DNA from 4 places in the Ruegeria sp. AP11 genome. Region 3 is predicted to be linked to each of the others. Evidence: riboswitches for the same ligand, from Rfam matches in the RefSeq annotation. Region 3 holds a riboswitch; each other region holds the start of a gene.
What was found. Region 3 has a riboswitch for cobalamin ahead of ACR3E4_RS19995 (metal ABC transporter ATP-binding protein). Riboswitches for the same ligand answer to the same signal wherever they lie in the genome.
Positions count from the first base shown of each region.

Region 1 (5,117 bases), on a different contig from region 3:
AGAGCGTAGATACATCCAGCCCAGACAAGGCAGCAGGATTGCCAGCGGATAGATCAGATGTGACCATTGCGCCAGGCCCAGCCCGCCCAGCATCCAGAACACAACGGTATGGGTGGCGCGTGGATCACCCAGAAAGATCAGGATGTTCGCGCCCGCCATGATGATGAAAGAAATCGCCACACCCGTCAGAACCAGCCGGTCCGCACTGGTGGCTGACGCAAAGCTCGAAACACCCAAGACGAGCGCTGTAGCGCATAATGCCCCAACAAAAGCCAGCAACGGTACAGTCAGGAGACCCAGAAACAGCCCGGTATGTAGCAATGCGAGGATCGCGCCAAAGGCCCCGCCAGACGAAATGCCCAGCAGATGCGGGTCCGCCAAGGGATTGCGCGTCACCGCCTGAAGTGATGCTCCGACCGCAGCCAACCCTGCCCCGACCATTGCCGCCAGCAGGGCACGGGGAAAGCGGATATCCCAGACAATCGCCGATTTGCCTTTTGACCAAGTAACGTCGATCTGGCCGGGGGCAAGTTTATCAAGAACCACCCCCCAAACCGTGCCGGCGGGGATGGGCACCGCGCCGACACTCACAGCAAAGGTCACCGAAACAGCAAACAGAAGGATCACCAGCGAAACAGAGGCAGGCAAGTGCCAACGTCTTCTGGGTCGGGATGTGCTGACTGCTTCGGTGTACATAGATCAGTTGCTCCAGAAGGCCGAGGCGAGGGTCTTGATCGCCTCGATGTTGCGGGGCCCGGGGGTTGCCTCGACATATTCCAGCGTCACGAACCGATCATTCTTGACCGCGTCAATATCAGCAAATGCCGGGTTCGACATCATGAACTCGCGCTTTTGCTCTGCAGTCACATTGCCGTAGTTCACGATCACGATCATTTCCGGGTTGCGCTCGACGACTTCTTCCCAGGTCACCGTGGCCCAGCTCTTCTCGAAGTCGTCCAGAACATTGCGCCCGCCTGCGGCTTCGATCAGGGCGGTGGGCATGGCATAGCGTCCCGCGGTAAAGGGAGTGTCCTCGCCGCTGTCATAGACAAATACACGCAGCGGTTCGTCACCGGCATCCAGATCGGCGTTGAAATCTGCAAGCTCTGCCTTGTAGCCGTCCACCAGCTCTTGCGCCTGATCCTCGACAGCAAAGATGCGGCCCAGATTCAGCAGATCGGTATACATGTCATCCATGCTGGCCTTGTCTTTTTCACCGATATGGATGCAGCTTTCGGTCAACTCATAGACGTCGATGTCAAACGCGGCCAGGGTTTCGGGCGTGACTTCGCCACCAACCTTCATGCCATAGTTCCAACCGGCAAAGAAGAAATCGGCATCCGCCCCGATCAATACTTCCTTGCTGGGGTATTTCGAAGACAACTCGGGTAGTTGCTCGACTCCTTCGCGCATCTTCTCATCCAGTGTTTTCCAACCAGAGATACCGGTATAGCCCACCATGTGGTCCGCCAGTCCCAGCACCAACATCATTTCGGTCAGGTTGACGTCGTTGGAAATCGCTGCTGTCGGGACTTCGTCAAAGGTAACGGTACGGTTGCAGCTTCGTACCGTGGTTTCTGCCAGTGCCAGGCTTGCTGTACAGGACAGCCCCAATGCCAGGTGGAGTAGTTTCATTCAGGTGATCCTTTAGTTCAGTTGGAAAGAGAAGTGATTGTTCTGACTGCGGCTCAGCTGTTCCAGCCGGGCCGAGACACGAAATGCACCCGACACGAGGTCTTCGGTCAGGACATCCTGCGGGGGGCCGAACACCAGCGACTGGCCATTCTGCATTACCAGAATGTCGTCACAGAACGTGGCCGCCATGTTGAGGTCATGTAGCGACACGACAACGGTGATGTGGAGGTCGCGCACAAGTTCAAGCAGCTCTAGCTGATAATGGATATCGAGGTGGTTGATTGGCTCATCCAGAACCAGCAGCCGCGGCGCTTGCGCCAGGGCACGGGCCATCATCACCCGTTGGCGTTCACCGCCCGACAGGGTGCCGATCTGCCGGTCGCGCAGATGTATCAGCTTGGTTTGGCGCAGCACGTTCTCGATGACCTCGGCACAGTGCTGGCCGGGTGTTGAAAAGCTCTGGCGATGTGGCAAGCGGCCCAATGCCACCACGTCGCGCACCGTCAGGGCAAAGTCATTGGGTTGCTCTTGCAAAACCGCTGCAACCGTTTGGGCAGCGGTCTTCGGCGGCATGGTCCAGATATCTTCACCATCAATCCTGACCGTACCGCTGGACGGCCGATGATACCGATAGAGCGTGCGCAATAACGAGGACTTCCCCGCCCCGTTCGGTCCGACGATCCCCAAAATGCGCCCGGCCTTCAGATGAAAGTTGATTGGATGCAAAATCAGCGGCACCCTGGCCGAGGGCCTCCAACTTACGTTCTCGACATACAGCTCCGCGGCGTTCATTGAACAGGCTCCGCGCTGCGCTCAAGGGCGATGATGCTGGCCGGAACCCGTGCCAGTGTGGATTTGCGCAGCTTGCCTGGTCTGTCGACAGAGCTGCTCCACCCGTCATGTAGATGGGCATAGCGCCGGGCGAATTCGATCAGATCATCGACATCGGTGTCCGGGTCAATATCGCCAAACAAATATGTCGCCTTGTGCGAGCCGTGATAAGCCACCGTGCAGGGTCGATCACATCCCGCCATACAGGCCACGCCCGAGATTTCGAAATCTTCGGGAATTGCGTCCTTGGCGTTTTCAAAAGCCTTTCGCAGCCGGGCGATCAGCTCATAACCAGGCTGGCAGGTTTTGCCCTTGTGTCGGCAAGAGATGCAAACGGTAATTCTGTGTGTGGCAGCCCGGCCCATGTCGCCCTCCGCAAAGTTGCGGGGTTGATTGCGAGCCAGCCATGTTTACGGCTACAGCCGAGTGTTCCATCGTGGTCTCCTTCCGAGGCACCCCGCCCGGGTTGAGTTGCGTTACGATGGCAGGTCTCCTGACTTGCGGGTCGTCGCTTCTCCGATCCTTCCCAGCCTCTCCGGGCCAGTGGCATCATCGGGTCGCTCGCCGCTTACAGTTGCGGGGGCAGTCACGGAATTGGCCAAAGCCGCACCGTATTCCCTGTGTTGGAATCACTTACTCCAACTCCATCAAAGTGAGCGATATCAGCAGATTCGTGGATGCGTCAATCGTGGAATGAGAAACACGTTGCAACACCGAATGTTGTCTTCCATTTCCTTCTGAACGAATACTTTCAGCCGATCGCTCATTCTAAAGACAAGAACCAACAAGTTGCAGCGGTTCATCTGGGTATAAAACGGTCATTCGGGGCACTATGCAGCAATTGTCACCTTGGCTCACAACCGACCAGCGCCCATGCGGCAATGCCTTTGCGGCTGTGGTCAGAAATCGGCACTCGGAATGGCACGCCGATAAAGAAGGCTTTCATTGCCGCCCGGGCAATTCAGATCGGAGGATATTTGATCAAGTTGTGCGGTTAACCTCTTGGTTTGGACATCCGCTCGGATGACGGAGAGCGCCCGAAACGCCGACCAAAGGCTCGCGTGAAATGGGCATGGTCACTGTAGCCTGCGAGCATGGCGATCTCTGACAGGGGGGCCTCGGTCTCCAGGATCAGTGCGCGCGCCCGGTCCAGTCTCACACGATCGAGCAAAATACGGTAGGACAGGCCTTCAGCGTCGAGCCAGCGTTGCAGCGTGCGCCGGGCGACACCGACCATTCGCGCGGCACCGTCGATGTCCGTGTGACCGTCAATCAGGCGTAGCGTGATGACAGCGGCAAGGCGGTCGATGTCGCATTCCTGTCGCCGCAATTTGATTTCCGCGAGAATGTCGCGCGAACTGAGCCGAAGCGCTTGCCTCCCCCTGGACCCCAGCGCGGGACGGGACCAAAGCGCAGCCGATGGGAACGCGATCCCGTCGACAGCTGAATTGAAGTGCCAGGGAATACCTGTAGCGTCTTCGCGCAACGCCGCCTCCAAGCCGGTCCCTGCGGTGCGTGTTTCCATATGCGAAGGCTTCCAATCCGGGCCACAATAGGCCCGCGCTACCTTTGCCATTACGGGCAGAATATGGTCGGCGTGCTGTGTCGCGCCCGCACCTGTAACGGCCGTCTGCCGATAGCTCCACACCACGAGATCGCCTCGTCGGTGCTCAAGTGAAAGTTCCCCGCCGATCTGATGCAGGACGATGCAGCGGGACAACCGCGAGATGGCTCCCGCGAAGGTTGGCGCCTGTAGCGAATAATTCACCCAAAGACCGTACTCGCCGGGCTGCATAGCATTTCCCACACGCAAACCCAGAATTGGATCGCCCGTCAGCCGCGCTGCGCCGTCGAACAGCCTGATAACTGCTCCCAGAGGCACCTGATGCGCCCGGTCATCGACAAGCACGAGCGGCAAGCCTGCGCCCCGAAAGGCGCGTTCGACCGCCTTTGATCCGCTTTGCGCCTCAAGCAGATCCGGCAGCGGACCGATCCCGGTCGCATATGTCATCGCGAGTTTACCCACCACGCAGAGTTTCCACGCGATGTCACAAAATGGCAAGTCAACTCGCAGGTTTGGTGTTACTCTTGGCATCGGTCGGATGTCGACATCCCGCCGATAGGATCCGAAAGCCTTTTCAGTGCAACAAGATACAGTTGCCAACTAGGAGGAAACCAAAATGTTATTCCGTACAGCGCTGGCCGCCGTCGGCGCCGTCTTGATTGGGCTGCCACTCGCCGCTCAGGAACAGGGCAAGCCTAATATTCTTGTCATCTGGGGGGACGACATCGGCCAGTCCAATATCTCGGCCTATACGTTCGGCGTCATGGGGTACCAGACACCCAACATCGACCGGATTGCGCGAGAAGGCATGATGTTCACGGACTATTACGGCGAGCAATCCTGCACCGCCGGACGCTCCTCCTTCATCATGGGACAATCCGTGTTTCGCACCGGCTTGTCCAAGGTCGGTTTGCCTGGCGCTGAAGAAGGTATGCAGGTGGAAGACCCGACCATCGCGGGCCTCTTGAAAGCCGAAGGATACGCCACCGGCCAGTTCGGCAAGAACCACCTCGGTGACCGCGACGAACACCTGCCGACCAACCACGGTTTCGATGAGTTCTTCGGCAACCTCTACCACCTCAACGCC
Region 1 covers NZ_JBQFJB010000001.1:463,781-468,897, forward strand. Annotated here, with positions in the region: gene ACR3E4_RS02465 (FecCD family ABC transporter permease) at 1-696, opposite strand, end outside; gene ACR3E4_RS02470 (ABC transporter substrate-binding protein) at 700-1,635, opposite strand; gene ACR3E4_RS02475 (ABC transporter ATP-binding protein) at 1,648-2,427, opposite strand; gene ACR3E4_RS02480 (DUF1636 family protein) at 2,424-2,831, opposite strand; cobalamin riboswitch at 2,933-3,130, opposite strand; gene ACR3E4_RS02485 (AraC family transcriptional regulator) at 3,461-4,495, opposite strand; gene ACR3E4_RS02490 (arylsulfatase) at 4,647-5,117, shown strand, end outside.
Region 1: linked by a shared signal. The riboswitch ahead of ACR3E4_RS02480 (DUF1636 family protein) and the one ahead of ACR3E4_RS19995 (metal ABC transporter ATP-binding protein) in region 3 are both predicted to bind cobalamin.

Region 2 (5,117 bases), on a different contig from region 3:
AACGACCGCCTCCTATCTTTGGGACTGGCAAGGGTTGCGGAACAGGCCGCACTGGCCTCGGCCTCGCTGGTTGGGCGGGGCGACGAAAAGGCAGCCGATCAGGCCGCCGTTAACGCCATGCGCGAGCAGCTGAACCTGCTGGATATCGCGGGCGTGGTTGTGATCGGCGAAGGTGAACGCGACGAAGCGCCGATGCTGTATATCGGTGAAGAGGTCGGCACCGGCAGCGGCCCGGGCGTGGACATCGCTCTGGATCCGCTGGAAGGCACCACCCTGACCGCCAAGGACATGCCCAACGCCCTGACCGTGATCGCCATGGGCCCGCGCGGTTCGATGCTGCATGCGCCGGATGTGTACATGGACAAGCTGGCGGTTGGCCCCGGCTATCCTGAGAATGTTGTCAATCTGGACATGACCCCGCGCGAACGGGTCGAAGCGCTTGCCAAGGCCAAAGGCTGTGAGCCTGCCGATATCACCGTTTGCATCCTTGAACGCCCCCGCCATGAGGCGATGATCGCCGAAGTGCGCGAGACCGGTGCCTCGATCCGCCTGATCACCGATGGCGACGTGGCCGGTGTCATGCATTGCGCCGAAAGCGAAGTGACCGGTATCGACATGTACATGGGTCAAGGCGGCGCGCCCGAGGGCGTACTGGCCGCTGCCGCTCTGAAATGCATGGGTGGTCAGATCTTTGGCCGCCTGCTGTTCCGCAACGATGACGAACGCGGCCGCGCCGCCAAGGCGGGCATCACCGATCTGGATCGTGTTTATGCGCGCGATGAAATGGTGACCGCAGATGTGATCTTTGCCGCCACCGGCGTGACCGGAGGGTCGCTGCTGCCGCGCATCAAGCGCGAGCCGGGCTGGGTCGAGACAACGACGCTGCTGATGCGGTCCAAGACGGGCTCGGTCCGGCGTATGTCTTACCGCACGCCCATGTGGTCGCATACCGACGCATAGCGGCTTGCGCCGCTGCCTTCGGCGAGAGTATTTGTGAAAAGATGAAGAGGCCGGGTCCGCAGGGGTCCGGCCTTGGTGCATGAGGTGAGATGTGGCGTTTCTGGGTGTTGAGCAATCGTTGACGGGGCGGCGCTGGGTTGGACCGGGGGTCGAGGTCGAGCGGTCGGCTGAGATGATGGCGCAGCAAACCGATCTGCCGCGCGCCCTGTGTCAGGTGCTGGCACGGCGCGGCGTGCCGGTGATGGAGGCCACCGGGTTTCTGGAGCCAAAGCTGAAGGAGCTGTTGCCCGATCCGCGTTCGATGAAAGACATGGAAGTTGCGGCCACCCGGTTTCTGGAGGCGGTAAGCAAGCGCCAGAAGATCGCGGTGTTCGCCGATTACGATGTGGATGGGGGCAGTTCGGCGGCGTTGTTGCTGGTGTGGCTGCGTCAGATGGGGCTAATCGCGACGCTCTATGTGCCTGACAGGATCGACGAAGGCTATGGGCCGAACGTGCCTGCCATGCGGGAGTTGGCAGCCAGCCATGATCTGATCATCTGCGTGGATTGCGGAACGCTCAGCCACGAACCGATTGCGGCGGCGACGGGTGCAGATGTGATCGTTCTGGACCACCATTTGGGCGGGGAAACCCTGCCGGACTGCGTCGCAGTGGTGAATCCGAACCGGCAGGACGAAAGCGGCGATCTGGGCTATTTCTGCGCTGCTGCCGTGGTGTTCCTGATGCTGGTCGAGGCGGGTCGCCAATTGCGGGCCGCCGGTGCCAAAGGGCCGGATCTGATGTCGATGCTGGATCTGGTGGCGCTGGCGACGGTGGCGGATGTCGCGCCGTTGATCGGGGCCAACCGGGCGTTGGTGCGGCAGGGGCTGAAAGTCATGGCCCAAAGGCAGAGGCCGGGGCTGGTGGCACTGTCGGATGTGGCGCGCATGGACACTGCCCCCAACAGCTATCATCTGGGGTTTCTGCTAGGTCCACGTGTGAATGCGGGTGGGCGGATAGGGCAGGCCGATCTGGGCGCACGGTTGCTGAGTACCGACTCGGTCACCGAAGCCGAAGCCCTGTCCGAACGGTTGGATGCTCTGAACGCGGAACGGCGCGACATCGAGAACGCGGTGCGCGCGGCAGCCATGGCACAGGCCGAGGAACGCGGGCTGGACACGCCACTGGTCTGGGCCGCAGGCGAGGGCTGGCATCCCGGCGTGGTGGGCATTGTCGCCTCGCGCCTGAAAGAAACCGCGAACCGCCCTGCCATCGTGATCGGCTTTGACGGTGACGAGGGCAAGGGCTCGGGCCGTTCGGTCTCGGGTGTGGATCTGGGCGCGTCGATCCAGCGACTGGCGACCGAGGGGCTGCTGGTCAAGGGCGGTGGTCACAAGATGGCGGCCGGCCTGACGGTGATGCGCGACCAGTTGGAGCCTGCGATGGCGCGGCTGTCCGAGTTGCTGGCGAAACAGGGCGCAGGGCAAGGCGGCCCAGCCGATCTGAAACTGGACGGGGCGCTGATGCCGGGGGCCGCGACGGTCGATCTGATCGAACAGATCGAAAAGGCAGGACCATTCGGGGCCGCGGCCCCTGCCCCACGCTATGCACTGCCCGACCTGCAGGTGCGCTTTGCCAAACGCGTGGGCGAGACGCATCTGAAGCTGTCTTTGTCCGACGGAATGTCCGGCGGGCTGGACGCCATCGCCTTCGGTGCGTTTGATGGTCCGCTGGGTGACAAGCTGTCAAATCACGGCGGCGCGCGGTTCCATTTTGCGGGCCGGCTTGAGGTTAACACATGGGGTGGGCGCCAATCTGTACAACTGAGGTTGGAGGACGCGGCAGAAGCTGGATAAAGCCTATCTGAAGCCCACCAAAAAACTTTCACATCCCTGCATTTTTCGGCTTGCGGGGGTCGGGGTGAAACCGTAAAAGGCCCTCCACAAGCCAGCGTGGCCCGTTCGTCTATCGGTTAGGACGCCAGGTTTTCAACCTGGAAAGAGGGGTTCGATTCCCCTACGGGCTGCCATTTTGCTTGTCTGGACCCAAGTGGCCCGTTCGTCTATCGGTTAGGACGCCAGGTTTTCAACCTGGAAAGAGGGGTTCGATTCCCCTACGGGCTGCCATTTATCCAATCCTCTCCGCTTCAGCCTTCGATCAGGCCTCATAGATGTTATATCGCGCGGCGCCGACCCGATCGTTCGAGTATTGCGTTTAACTGGATCGGACCGATCCGTTCAACGAGGCAACGCCGCAGCCTGAACAGAATATGCCGCCCAACGACCTCTACAGGTCGCTTTTTCATCCGCTTGATCACAGATCGGCGCGACTCGCTTGACAAGCGGCCTGCCGCTGCCGCATGAGCCTTTCGTTGGTGTCTGCAACAGCAGATGAAAAGGGAATGCGTCAACGGGTTATCCGCCAAACGCAGCCGCCCCCGCGACCGTGACCGGAGAGGGTGCCCAATGCCACTGGCCGCAAGGCCGGGAAGGCGGGACATCCGACAGGGCAGACGCTCTGATATCCGCAAGCCGGGAGACCTGCCAGCGCCCGAAGATGAAACCGGACGGGGTGTTCCGGTGTCGGGTCAAATGTGACCCGCATGAGACCCCGTCCCCCACGTATAGGATTGGGGGGATGAGAGACATGACCGAGACCGCACCGGTTGAGCTGCTGGTCTGCACCACCTGCCGTCGCGGCTTGCCCGTCGAGGATGACGCGCAGCGCCCGGGCACCCTGTTGCATCAGGCTCTGGAACAGGCAGACCTGCCCGATGGCGTCAACCTGAGAGCCGTCGAATGCCTGTCGAACTGCGATCAGGGCTGTTCCATCGTGCTGCGTGGCGGGCCGGATCGCTGGACATTCGTCTACGAGAACCTGAACGAGACCGATCATGTCGACGTCATCGTTGACGGCGCAACCAAATATCTGGCCACCGAGGACGGTCTGGTCAAATGGCGCGAGCGCCCCGAACATTTCCGCAAAAACTGCGCCTCGCGCATTCCCCCGATTGGAGCCTGAGATGAGCAACCTTGAGAAACTCCCCGTCACCGTGATCACAGGTTTTCTGGGCTCGGGTAAGACCACACTGGTGCGCCACCTGATGCAAAACCCGCAGGGCAAGCGTCTGGCCGTTGTGGTCAACGAATTCGGCGATGTCGGTGTCGATGGCGATATCCTGAAATCCTGCGCCATCCCGGATTGCCCGGCCGAGAACATCATGGAGCTGGCCAATGGTTGCATCTGCTGCACCGTGGCCGATGATTTCATCCCTACCATCGAGGCGCTGATGGCGCTGGAACCGCGCCCCGATCACATCCTGATCGAGACCTCCGGCCTTGCGCTACCCAAGCCGCTGCTGAAAGCGTTTGACTGGCCGGATATCCGCTCGAAAATCACCGTGGACGGCGTGATCGCGCTGGCCGATGCCGAGGCCGTCGCCGCCGGTCGTTTCGCCCCGAATGTCGAGGCAGTCGATGCCCAGCGCATGGCTGACGACTCCATCGACCACGAAACGCCGCTGTCCGAAGTGTTCGAGGACCAGATCTCCTGCGCCGATATCATCCTGCTGACCAAGCCCGATCTGGCCGGTCCCGAAGGCGTTGCCAAAGCCAAAGAGATCATCGCCGCCGAAGCCCCGCGCCCGCTGCCCGTGGTCGAGGTTGCCGAGGGTGTCGTGGATGTGCGCGTCGTATTGGGCCTTGAGGCCGCCGCCGAGGATGACATGGATGCCCGCCCGTCGCATCATGACGGCCATCACGACCATGAACATGACGATTTCGAAAGCATCATCGTCGAGCTGCCGGAACAGAGCGATCCGCTGGAACTGGTTGCCAGGATCGAACGTCTGGCCAAGGAGCTGAACATCCTGCGCGTCAAGGGCTATGCCGCTGTTCAGGGCAAGCCCATGCGCCTGCTGGTTCAGGCCGTTGGTGCCCGTGTGCGTCATCAGTACGACCGCCCGTGGGAACCCGGCGAAGAGCGCCGCTCGCGGCTTGTGGTGATCGCCGAGCATGATGACATCAACGAGGCCGCAATCCGCGATATCCTCGTGGGTGTGACCGAGGCCGCCGAGTAAGTCATGCACGTCGTCTTCCGCGAAAGCCACGGGCTCGAGGAAACCGAGACCCCGACCGATCTGGGCCAGAGCCCGGCGGACCTGGTGGTGCTTTCCTTTTC
Region 2 covers NZ_JBQFJB010000001.1:245,166-250,282, forward strand. Annotated here, with positions in the region: gene glpX (class II fructose-bisphosphatase) at 1-960, shown strand, start outside; gene recJ (single-stranded-DNA-specific exonuclease RecJ) at 1,052-2,794, shown strand; tRNA gene ACR3E4_RS01325 (tRNA-Glu) at 2,893-2,967, shown strand; tRNA gene ACR3E4_RS01330 (tRNA-Glu) at 2,990-3,064, shown strand; cobalamin riboswitch at 3,294-3,500, shown strand; gene ACR3E4_RS01335 (DUF1636 family protein) at 3,585-3,959, shown strand; gene cobW (cobalamin biosynthesis protein CobW) at 3,961-5,016, shown strand; gene cobN (cobaltochelatase subunit CobN) at 5,020-5,117, shown strand, end outside.
Region 2: linked by a shared signal. The riboswitch ahead of ACR3E4_RS01335 (DUF1636 family protein) and the one ahead of ACR3E4_RS19995 (metal ABC transporter ATP-binding protein) in region 3 are both predicted to bind cobalamin.

Region 3 (5,117 bases):
CATATCGCCCAGGATCGAGAAGCTGGCGACGATGTTCAACTCGTCCGCAGCGGCGGGCAGGCTGGACAGCGCAAGAAAGGCCGAAGCCAACCCGGCGGAGATGGATTTGCAAAAGGTCATTGAGGTCTCTCTTCTGCTGAGGATTGTGACAAGGAGGCGTTTGTTTGGTCGGACGGCTTGCGCAGTCGCCCGCCGAATCCGAGGGGTCCCAAGAGGGCCGAGATCATGAAGAACGCGCCGGCGGTCAGCACGATGGCAGGGCCGGAAGGTGTTGCGGGGAACAGATAGGACAAGGTCAGCCCGACCCAGCAGCTTCCCAGTGCAAACAGAAAGCCAAGGCCCAGTTGTCCGGTGATGGTGCTGGACCAGTATCGCGCCGATGTCGCGGGCAGGATCATCAGGCCCACAGCCATCAATGTGCCCAGAGTCTTGAATGCAGCGAGCAGGTTCAAAACCAGCAACAACATAAAGGCCTGTTCGATAAGCCATGGGCGTTTCGTCTGGGCCTCGAAGAACACGGGATCGCAAGTGCTGACGATCAGCGGTCGCAGAAGCACAGCAAAAGACATCAGCGTGAATGTCGCGACAGACCCGACCAGGATCATCGAGGCATCGTCGATCCCCAGGATCGACCCGAACAGAAAGCTCTTGAGTGGCACCGCAGAGCCCGCGGCCGACAGGATGAATATACCGACCGCCAGGGCGATCAGATAAAGTGAGGCCAGGCTGGCATCGCTGCGCAGGATTGTTTTGCGGGCCAGAAACGCCGTCAGGATGGCCACGCCGACCCCGGCGATCAGCCCTCCGATCAGCAGCGAAAAGACCGACAGCCCCGCTGTCACGAAGCCGATGACAACGCCGGGCGTGATGGCATGGGCCATGGCCTCTCCGGCAAGCGACAAGCGGCGCAGAACCAGAAAGGCCCCAACCGGAGCGACAGATGCGGACAGCACCGTGGTTGCCACGAAGGCACGGCGCATGAAGGCGAAGCTCCACATCTCAGATAGGATATCAAGCATGACTGCCTCCGGACTGCACGCCTCGGAACATCCAGGACACTTGGCTTGCGGAAAGATAATTCTGCGCGACAAGGCGGTCAGGCGTCAGAACCGTGTCAACCGGCCCATAGCTTGCAGTCTCACCGCCCAGCAGCAGCGCATGGCTGCAATGGTCAAGAACCGAAGAAAGATCATGCACGACAAGAACCACCGCACGCCCTTCCTCGCGCCAGCGATCGATCAGCGTCAGCAGATGAGCCTCGGTGCTCTGATCGACGGCGGCAAAAGGCTCATCCAACAAGATCATGGGCGCGTCCTGCATGATCACACGGGCAAACAGTGCACGCTGCAACTGGCCCCCCGACAACGTGTGCAGCGACCGGTCTGCAATGTTCAGGACCCCGGCTGCATCCAGCGCCGCATCAACCCGCGCCTTGGTGTCACGATCCAGACGTCCGCGCAGGCCGAACCCTTTCCAGGCCCCCATCGCCGCCAGATCGCGGACCCGGATTGGGAAACGCCGGTCAAACTCGGTCATCTGCGCAAGATACCCGATCTCGCGCGGTGTTCCGCCGGGCCAAGTCAGTTTGCCCGCCAATGGGTCCATCAGGCCCATCAACATCTTTATAAACGTGCTTTTGCCCGAGCCATTGGCACCCAGCACGGCCAGCGTCGACCCGCGCTCGATATCCATCGACAGGCCACGAAACAGCGTAAGTCCCGGGTACCCGAGCGCCAGATTGCGGATTTCCAGCACCGCCGACATCAAAGCACCGCCAGAATGCAAAGCCAGAGGATTGCGGCCGCAATCAGGGCGCAACCGATCAAGGATGCGATGCTCATATTCGTCAGACAGAACCCGCGCATTTTCAGCGATCGCCCGCCGGAGTCACCGCGGCTCATGACGTGCACGCTTTCGGTTGTACCAAATACGCGATGCGGTTTTGGCCAGAGCGGCCATTTGGGTCTAGCCCATGATGTTGAGTATCGATTGTCCGACGCATCGCCGCCTCCGCTGAGACGGGGTCGTGGCAGAACGATGATGTAGGTCAGCGGCTAGCGCTTCAAACATTTATCTCTCCCTCCGGGACACCCCGCCCGGTTCAGTTAATATTCGGATGGCAGGTCTCCTGACTTGCGGATCATCGCTACCCCGAACCTTCCCAGGCTTCCCCGCTTCGGGGGCCCAGTGGTTTTTTCGGGGTCGCTCTCCGCTTACAGTTGCGGGGGCAGTCACGGAATTGGTGGCCTAGATCGGCACCGCACCGCGTTCCCATTTCATCTCGCCGACTCAATGCCGTTGAGAACCATCGCAGGCAGATAACGTTGCGCGCATAAAATGGTCAAGGATCAAAATGGCGGTAAGGATTGAATGTCTGTTACAATCGCGGGTGTCTCTGGGCTGGTGCCAATGACGCTGTCGCATTCGCGAGATGAAGTGCCTTAAACTACCACTTGGGGCGCCGCAGAAACGCGACGCCCCAAATAATGTCACATCTGAGGTTAACGCCTCGGTGTTCAGGTTAGCGAAGGACCACCACGCTGCAGTTGGCATGCCGCACAACACGCGCAGCCGTGGAGCCGAGAAACAGATCTGAAAACCCCGGGCGGTGCGAGAAGACTACAACGCAATCGGGTTTGTGCTTCTTCTGCCAGCTCAGAATCGTGTTGGTGGAATGACCTGCGACCACATGGATCTCAACCTCTTCCGAGCCAAGTTCTTTGCGCAGGTCGTCCGAGACCCCATCAATGCTCTTCTGCATCTGGTCTTCAGGGAAGTACGAGCCGATGTAAGACGGCAACTCTTCCAGAATGGACAACACGGAAATCCGACCACCTTCGTTCAGCAGTTTTTGTGCTGCAGCAATTGCGGGGCCGTATTCCGAACCATGTCCTGGCGCGACGGGAACAAGTATGTGATTGAACATCTGATTTAGCCTTCTACTTCAGCGCGTTGGGCAACCAGGTTGCGATTTCCGGGAAGATAAAGATCAACGTGAGGCCGACGAACTGCAACACCACGAAGGGGCCAACCGAGTTGTAGACATCGCCCATGCTGACGTCCTTGGGCAGCACCCCTTTGATCCAGAACAGAACGAAACCGAACGGTGGTGTGAGATAGGCGATCTGGATGTTCACGATGAACAGCGCGCCGAACCACAGTTTGTCGATCCCCAGCTCATCCACGATCGGAATGAACAGCGGAGTGCACAACAGGATAATGGCCCAGTCGTCCATCACCATGCCCAAAATCAGGATGATCAGCATCATCATCAGCAGGATGCCGGTCGCCCCGCCAGGCATGGACAGAACCAGGTTCGTCAACAGATCCTGACTGCCCAGCGTGTTGAACACATTAAGGTAGATCGTGGCACCGATCAGGATCCATAGACCCATACCGCTGAGCTTGACCGTGGAAACCAGAGATTCAACCAGAACCTCTTTGGTCAGTTTGCCATAGATGAAGTTGATGATGAATGCGCCTGCGGCACCAAAGGCTGCCGCTTCGGCCGGGGTGGCGATGCCGCCCCAGATGACACCCAGCACAACAACGATCAGCAGAGCGAAGGGCCAGATGCTCAGCACAGCGCCAACTTTTTCCCGCGCTGTAAACTTCTGATCTGCGGGCAGGGCAGGGCCCAGCTCTGGCTGAATACGGCAACGGACGCCGATATAGATCGTGTAGAACGTCGCCAGCATGAGGCCCGGCATCAAACCGGCCATGAACAAATCACCGATCGAGACCTTGGCCAGCAGACCGTAGAAGATGAACGGAACGCTTGGCGGGATCAGGGCACCCAGTGCGCCGCCCGCGGCAATACAGCCGATGGCGATCTTGCGGTCATACTTGTACCGCATCATCGAAGGGTAGGCGATCTGTCCCATCGTAGTGGTTGCCGGGGGTGTTATACCGGTGATGGCTGCGAAAACGGTACAGACCTGAACGGTCCCCATGGCCAACCCGCCATGGACATGCCCGATCAGCTTGTAGACCGCGTCATAAGCGGCCTCGGCTATGCCGGAAAATCGTATGAGCGACCCCATGAACAGGAACAGAGGGACCGTCACAAGGATCGAGCTCCACGGGGTAGAGTAGAATGCGCTCGGCACGGCCAGCAGGGCGCGTGGTTCGATCAGCATCGCAAACATGACGGCTGTTCCACCCAGGCCAAACGCAACCGGCAAGCCCATGAACAAGATGCCAAAAAGAACAAGAAAATAAAGTAATGTGATGAGTTCTAGGCTCATTTCGTTTTCCTTACCATTGGCACCAGAGGGTCATGAGGCGCGTCGTGATCCTGATGTCCCGACCTGTGTACGTCTTATCTCTGAAGGGGATGGATTGGCCCCGGGAATGGGGCCAATGGTGCGGCGCTTGACCGTTTACCAGTCACGCGCCGCAATTGGTTTGCTTAGTTCGAAGCGGCCTTGTCGGCCAGGAACCGCTTGTAGATTTCAACGCCTTCTGCGTTGCCTTTCGAGGCAGCGGCAACCTGCGGCCAGACTTCTGCGATGGATTTCTCACGCATCCGGGCGACTTCCTCATCGCTCAGATAGATCACTTCACCGCCGGCATCCTGCAGGATTTGCAGCGCTTCTTCCACGCCTTCCGCATGCAGACGGCTGGTTTCAAAGTAGGTGTCTTTGAAAACGCTGTCGATTTGCTCGCGCTGCCAGTCGGTCAGAGCGTTCCAGCTTTGCAGGTTCACAAAGATTTCCTGGTGCTGGGCCGGGTTCCAGCCAGGCATGATCGCATAGTCAATCACTTCCTGGAACGACATGTCATCGATGCCGCCGGTATCCCAGTAGGTGCCTTCGATCGTACCCAGCTTGATCGCTGTATAGATTTCGCCACCGTTCATCGACACGGGCGCGCCACCCATGGTCGAATGGAAGATCGCCTGCGGGCCACCGGCGCGCATCTTGTGGCCTTCCAGGTCTTCCAGTTTTTCGACGCGGAACTTGGTGAACATCGCGTTCGGACCCTGGTTGGTCCAGCCAACCCAATGCAAGTTCCGGGCATTCGCCGCAGCCTGAACGATGTCGCCTACGCGGTAGTCAGGGTTGCCCCACATCACTTCCCAGGCTTCTTCGGTGTTGTTGGCCCCCATGGCCATA
Region 3 covers NZ_JBQFJB010000002.1:448,897-454,013, forward strand. Annotated here, with positions in the region: gene ACR3E4_RS19985 (metal ABC transporter substrate-binding protein) at 1-120, opposite strand, end outside; gene ACR3E4_RS19990 (metal ABC transporter permease) at 117-1,019, opposite strand; gene ACR3E4_RS19995 (metal ABC transporter ATP-binding protein) at 1,012-1,764, opposite strand; cobalamin riboswitch at 2,102-2,325, opposite strand; gene ACR3E4_RS20000 (universal stress protein) at 2,522-2,926, opposite strand; gene ACR3E4_RS20005 (TRAP transporter large permease) at 2,940-4,247, opposite strand; gene ACR3E4_RS20010 (TRAP transporter substrate-binding protein) at 4,412-5,117, opposite strand, start outside.

Region 4 (5,117 bases), on a different contig from region 3:
GCCCGAAGGGCGAAGTCCCGTTACTCAGCCCCGACCACCCGACCGGCGAATATGCGGTCGGCGATTGGGTTCTTACGGACGATGACGCCAGCGTGCGGCACCTGCTGGCCCGGCGCAGCCTGCTGCAGCGCCGGGCCGCGGGCACAGGTGCCTCGGCACAACTGATCGCCGCAAATGTCGATGTGCTGTTCATCGTCAGTTCGTGCAATGCCGAATTCAGCCTGCCCAGGCTGGAGCGTTATCTGGCATTGGCGCATCAGGCCGGGTGCTATCCGGTGGTTGTTCTGACCAAGGCCGATACCTCTGACGCGCCAGAATCCTTTGTGCAACAAGCGCAGGCCATCGATCCGTTTCTGACGGTGCTGGCGATCAATGCGCTGGACCCAACGCAGATCGAACAGGTTCTTGCGTGGTGCCCAAAGGGTCAGACCGGCGCATTGGTCGGGTCGTCTGGTGTTGGCAAGACCACGCTGGCCAATGCCATGACCGGGCAGGATCAAGCCACGGCAGGCATTCGCGAGGATGACGCGCGGGGCCGTCACACCACGACGGCACGGGCCTTGCACCAGATGCGCAACGGTGGCTGGCTGATCGACACACCGGGCATGCGCGCTTTGCGTTTGCTGGATGCGCAGGACGGGGTGGATGAGGTTTTCTCGGACCTCATCAAGCTCAACCAAGGCTGCCGGTTCTCGGACTGCCAGCACGACACCGAACCCGGCTGTGCGGTTCAGGCCGCGGTCCAGAGCGGTGTGCTCGATCCATCGCGGCTGGAACGATGGCGCAAGTTGCGACGCGAGGATCAGCGCAACTCGGAAACCATCGCCCAGTCCCGCGCGCGGGACAAAGCGTTCGGGAAAATGGTGCGCGGCGTCATGCAGCAGAAAAAGTCCCGCAAGGGGCTGTGACACAACTGGTCCCGTCTGTTCAATCAATCAGGCGGGGCCAGACAGCCGCGTTGCGTCGGGCAAAGGCACCGATATGCCCGACCTTCGGCAACCCGAACTCCTGCGGTGACAAAAGGTGACGGCAGGCCTTCGGGCCATAGAGATCGGCAAGCCGCCATACGGCTTCGGGCGGCACCATCTGGTCATCAGCAAAGGCAAACAGATCGACGCGTCCGCCTGCAGTGGCCCAGCGCGCCTGTGGCAGTGTCTCTCCGATCTCGGGCAGATAGCTTTCGGGCGCGGTGCACCATTTGCGCCACTGCCAATAGACCGGCGCGGGCAGGTCTTCGCCAAAACCGACCGCCTTGCCCGGCAGATATCCCAGCGCCCGGACCATCAATGGCGCATGGCCATACCAGAACAACGCCGCCAGCGCGCGATAGAGCCACGGATGATCCCCGAGCGTCACCAGGCCCGAACAGACACAGATCATCCGGTCGATCTGCTCGATATCCGATTGCACCGGCCCCAACATAGATCCGAGCGAGTGGCCAATGCTCCACAGTTGAGCACCCGGAAAACGCCGCCGCATCTCCGCCCGCGCGGCGGGGATGTCGACCAGCGCCCAGTCCGCCATCGTCACTGTCGACGCCTTTTGCGCCCCGGTCAGTGAATGGCCGAAATCCCGGTAGTCATATGTCAGGCAGGCCATGCCGCGTTCCGCCACCAGCCAGCGCGCGAAATGCTGGTAATAATCGCGGGGCACGCCGGTGGCGCCGTTGATCACCACCACCGTTTCCGGCTGAGACGCGGGCAGGTACAGACGGGCGGACAGCATCGCGGGTCCGGCGGGAAACCGGAAATCCTCTGTCATGATGGTCTGTTGCGTGTCCAGCATGTGAACCTCTTGGCGTCGCGCATCACCTGAACTGATCAGTTCATTTGATCAATACCAAGTCAAGGTTGACGTGGCTGGACCAAAGGTCAGCCTGCGACTTTCAATCCGCTTGACTCGGAATGCGGCGAACCGCTAGCGATGGCGTGATGGTTCTCGCGCCCCCAATCCGGGGCCGGGATGAAAAGGGAACACGGTGCGGTTCTGACCGGAAGCTGCCGGAACGAACCAAATCCGCGACTGCCCCCGCAACTGTAAGCGGTGAGCAATGCCGGAAGACCACTGGCCATATGGCTGGGAAGGTCGGCAAAGCGACGACCCGCAAGTCAGGAGACCTGCCATCGGAATCGAAACTGAATCTCGGGCGGGGTGTCCGGGCAGGTCCTGACGTCACAGCGCCGTCCTACCTGTTTCACGCCCTCGCCCTGCGCGCGGAGGGCGCATCTATGATCTGGAAGACCGACACACATGAATTCGCGGCGACCGTGTGCCAACGGACCGGCAAACCCTGCCCGGCTCTGGCGCGTATGGCGCGGGCGCTGACGCAGGCCGTCTCGACCGCGCGGCCAGTGACCACATCCGAGTTTCAGGTGGAAGGCAGCAGCGAACTGACCCATTGCGCGGAAGGCTGCACCGCCCGTTTTCGCGCCTGCCCTGATCAGGTGCGCGTGTTCTGCGGAACCGTTCCCGGGATCGAGACCGAGATGCTGGACGGTTATGCGGACATGATGTTCGGCACCTCATTCGCCACCCTACCCGCAGGGCTGCTGGCGAACCCGCCCTGCGCCATGCTTGAAGCGTCGGTGCTGGCCCCGCGCCCTCAGGCCGAGCCGCAGCATATGGCCTGCGCCTGATCTAACGTTGCAACGGGACCCGGGCCGGCGTAGCGGCCCAGGCCATCTGTCCGTCGGTTTCGACCGCGCAGGGGCGCAGCGCCCGCAGACGCTCCAGCGCTGTTTCGGGACGCTCGCCGCATTCGACCATCAGACGCAGCACAACCATACCCGAGCGGCCGCAACCGCCTCGGCAATGCACCAGAACCCGGCCTCCGCCGGACAGGGCCTGCCGGGCGGCCGCGCTGACCTGCGGCCAACGCTCCTCGACAGCTTCGGGCGGGGCGCCGAAATCCTCGATCGGAAGATGGACCCAGCGGCTCGCCCGGGCCTGTATGTCGGTCCCGAAATTGCGCGCGCCATCCTGCAGCATCTCAACTTCGGTGGTCATCGACAGGACCAGACCCGGCTTCCAGCCCGCGATCAGGTCCAGATCGCCGTCATAATCCCCTCCGCGCCCCGGCATCGACGTCAGGGCCAGCGTGCCCCCGCCAACCTGCAAGGCGTATATCACCAGTTGCGACATAAAACCCCCCATCAAACAAACCTATAAAAACTGGTCTTTGAAATCTGTCCGACCAGTGTAAGCCGCATCGGGTCGCTTTCCAAAATGAAAATCATCCGGGCGGGCGGTGGACGCGGGCAGCGGCGGCCTCTACGCTGCGGCAGAACTCGAATCCGCGAAAGCAGACATGACCGACACGCCCAGCCCCGCCTATCAGGTGCTTGCCCGCAAATACCGCCCGGAAACCTTTGCCGATCTGGTCGGTCAGGACGCCATGGTCCGCACGCTGAAAAATGCGTTCGAGGCGGACCGGATCGCGCAGGCCTTCATCATGACCGGCATCCGCGGCACCGGCAAAACCACCACCGCCCGGATCATCGCCAAGGGCATGAACTGCATCGGCCCCGATGGCGAAGGCAAACCCACCACGGAACCCTGCGGCCAGTGTGAACATTGCGTCGCCATCATGGAAGGCCGCCATGTCGATGTGATGGAGATGGACGCCGCCAGCCGCACCGGCGTCAATGACATCCGCGAGATCATCGACAGCGTTCGCTATCGCGCCGCCAGCGCGCGCTATAAGATCTACATCATCGACGAGGTCCACATGCTCTCGACCAGCGCTTTCAACGCGCTGCTCAAGACGCTTGAGGAACCGCCCGAGCACGTGAAGTTCATCTTTGCCACCACCGAGATCCGCAAGGTCCCGGTCACCGTCCTGTCCCGCTGTCAGCGCTTCGATCTACGCCGGATCGAGCCCGAAGTCATGATCGGCCTGCTGCGCAAGATTGCCGATGCCGAAAGCGCGCAGATCGCCGAGGACGCGTTGGCGCTGATCACCCGCGCCGCCGAGGGCTCGGCCCGTGATGCGACCTCGCTGCTAGATCAGGCAATCAGCCACGGGGCAGGCGAGACCAGCGCCGATCAGGTGCGCGCGATGCTGGGTCTGGCGGATCGCGGCAGGGTTCTCGACCTGATCGACATGATCCTGCGCGGCGATGCAGCCGGAGCACTGACAGAGCTGAGCGCCCAATATGCCGAAGGCGCCGACCCGCTGGCGGTATTGCGCGATCTGGCCGAGATCACCCATTGGGTCTCGGTGGTCAAGATCACCCCGGATGCCGCCGAAGATCCGACGGTATCGCCCGACGAACGCGCCCGTGGCCAGCAAATGGCCGAGGCCTTGCCGATGCGTGTTCTGACCCGCATGTGGCAGATGCTGCTCAAGGCGCTGGAGGAGATTGCCGCCGCGCCCAACGCGATGATGGCGGCCGAAATGGCGGTGATCCGCCTGACCCATGTGGCCGATCTACCCAGCCCGGAAGAGTTGATCAAACGGCTGCAGGATGCGCCCGTCCCCCCGCCGACCAACGGACCGGGTGGCGGCCTGCCGATAGCCACGCAAGGCGGTGCATCCGCCCCTGTCGCCACGCAAACAACCTATGCCACCACCCGAGGCCCGACCGGGGCACCATCAGCGGCGCTGGCGCAGGATGTGGCGACCGCTCTGGCCCACTATCCCAGTTTCGATCACGTGGTCGAACTGATCCGCTCCAACCGCGACGTCAAGCTTCTGGTCGAAGTGGAAAATGGCGTGCGGCTGGCCTCGTACCAGCCGGGCCGGATCGAGTTCACTCCGACGGAACAGGCCCCGGCTGACCTTGCCGCCCGGCTCGGATCATCCCTGCAGCGCTGGACCGGAAACCGTTGGGCGGTGACACTCGTGTCCGAGGGGACAGCGCCAACAATCGGCGAGACCCGCGACGCCGCCGCCCTGGCGCTGAAGGCCGAGGCCGAGACCCATCCGCTGGTGCAGGCCGTTCTGGCCCAGTTTCCCAAGGCAAAAATCACCCGGATCGAAACCCCGGAAGAACGCGCCGCCAAGGTCGAAACTGAAGCCCTGCCAGAGGTCGAAGACGAATGGGACCCGTTTGAGGAAGACTGATACAGCCCAGCCCCGATAGCGCAAATCCTCCCGCGCCCGCCACGGCCATCGG
Region 4 covers NZ_JBQFJB010000001.1:2,151,834-2,156,950, reverse strand. Annotated here, with positions in the region: gene rsgA (ribosome small subunit-dependent GTPase A) at 1-908, shown strand, start outside; gene ACR3E4_RS10955 (alpha/beta hydrolase family protein) at 928-1,785, opposite strand; cobalamin riboswitch at 1,914-2,139, shown strand; gene ACR3E4_RS10950 (hypothetical protein) at 2,229-2,636, shown strand; gene ACR3E4_RS10945 (protein-tyrosine phosphatase family protein) at 2,638-3,141, opposite strand; gene ACR3E4_RS10940 (DNA polymerase III subunit gamma/tau) at 3,308-5,065, shown strand.
Region 4: linked by a shared signal. The riboswitch ahead of ACR3E4_RS10950 (hypothetical protein) and the one ahead of ACR3E4_RS19995 (metal ABC transporter ATP-binding protein) in region 3 are both predicted to bind cobalamin.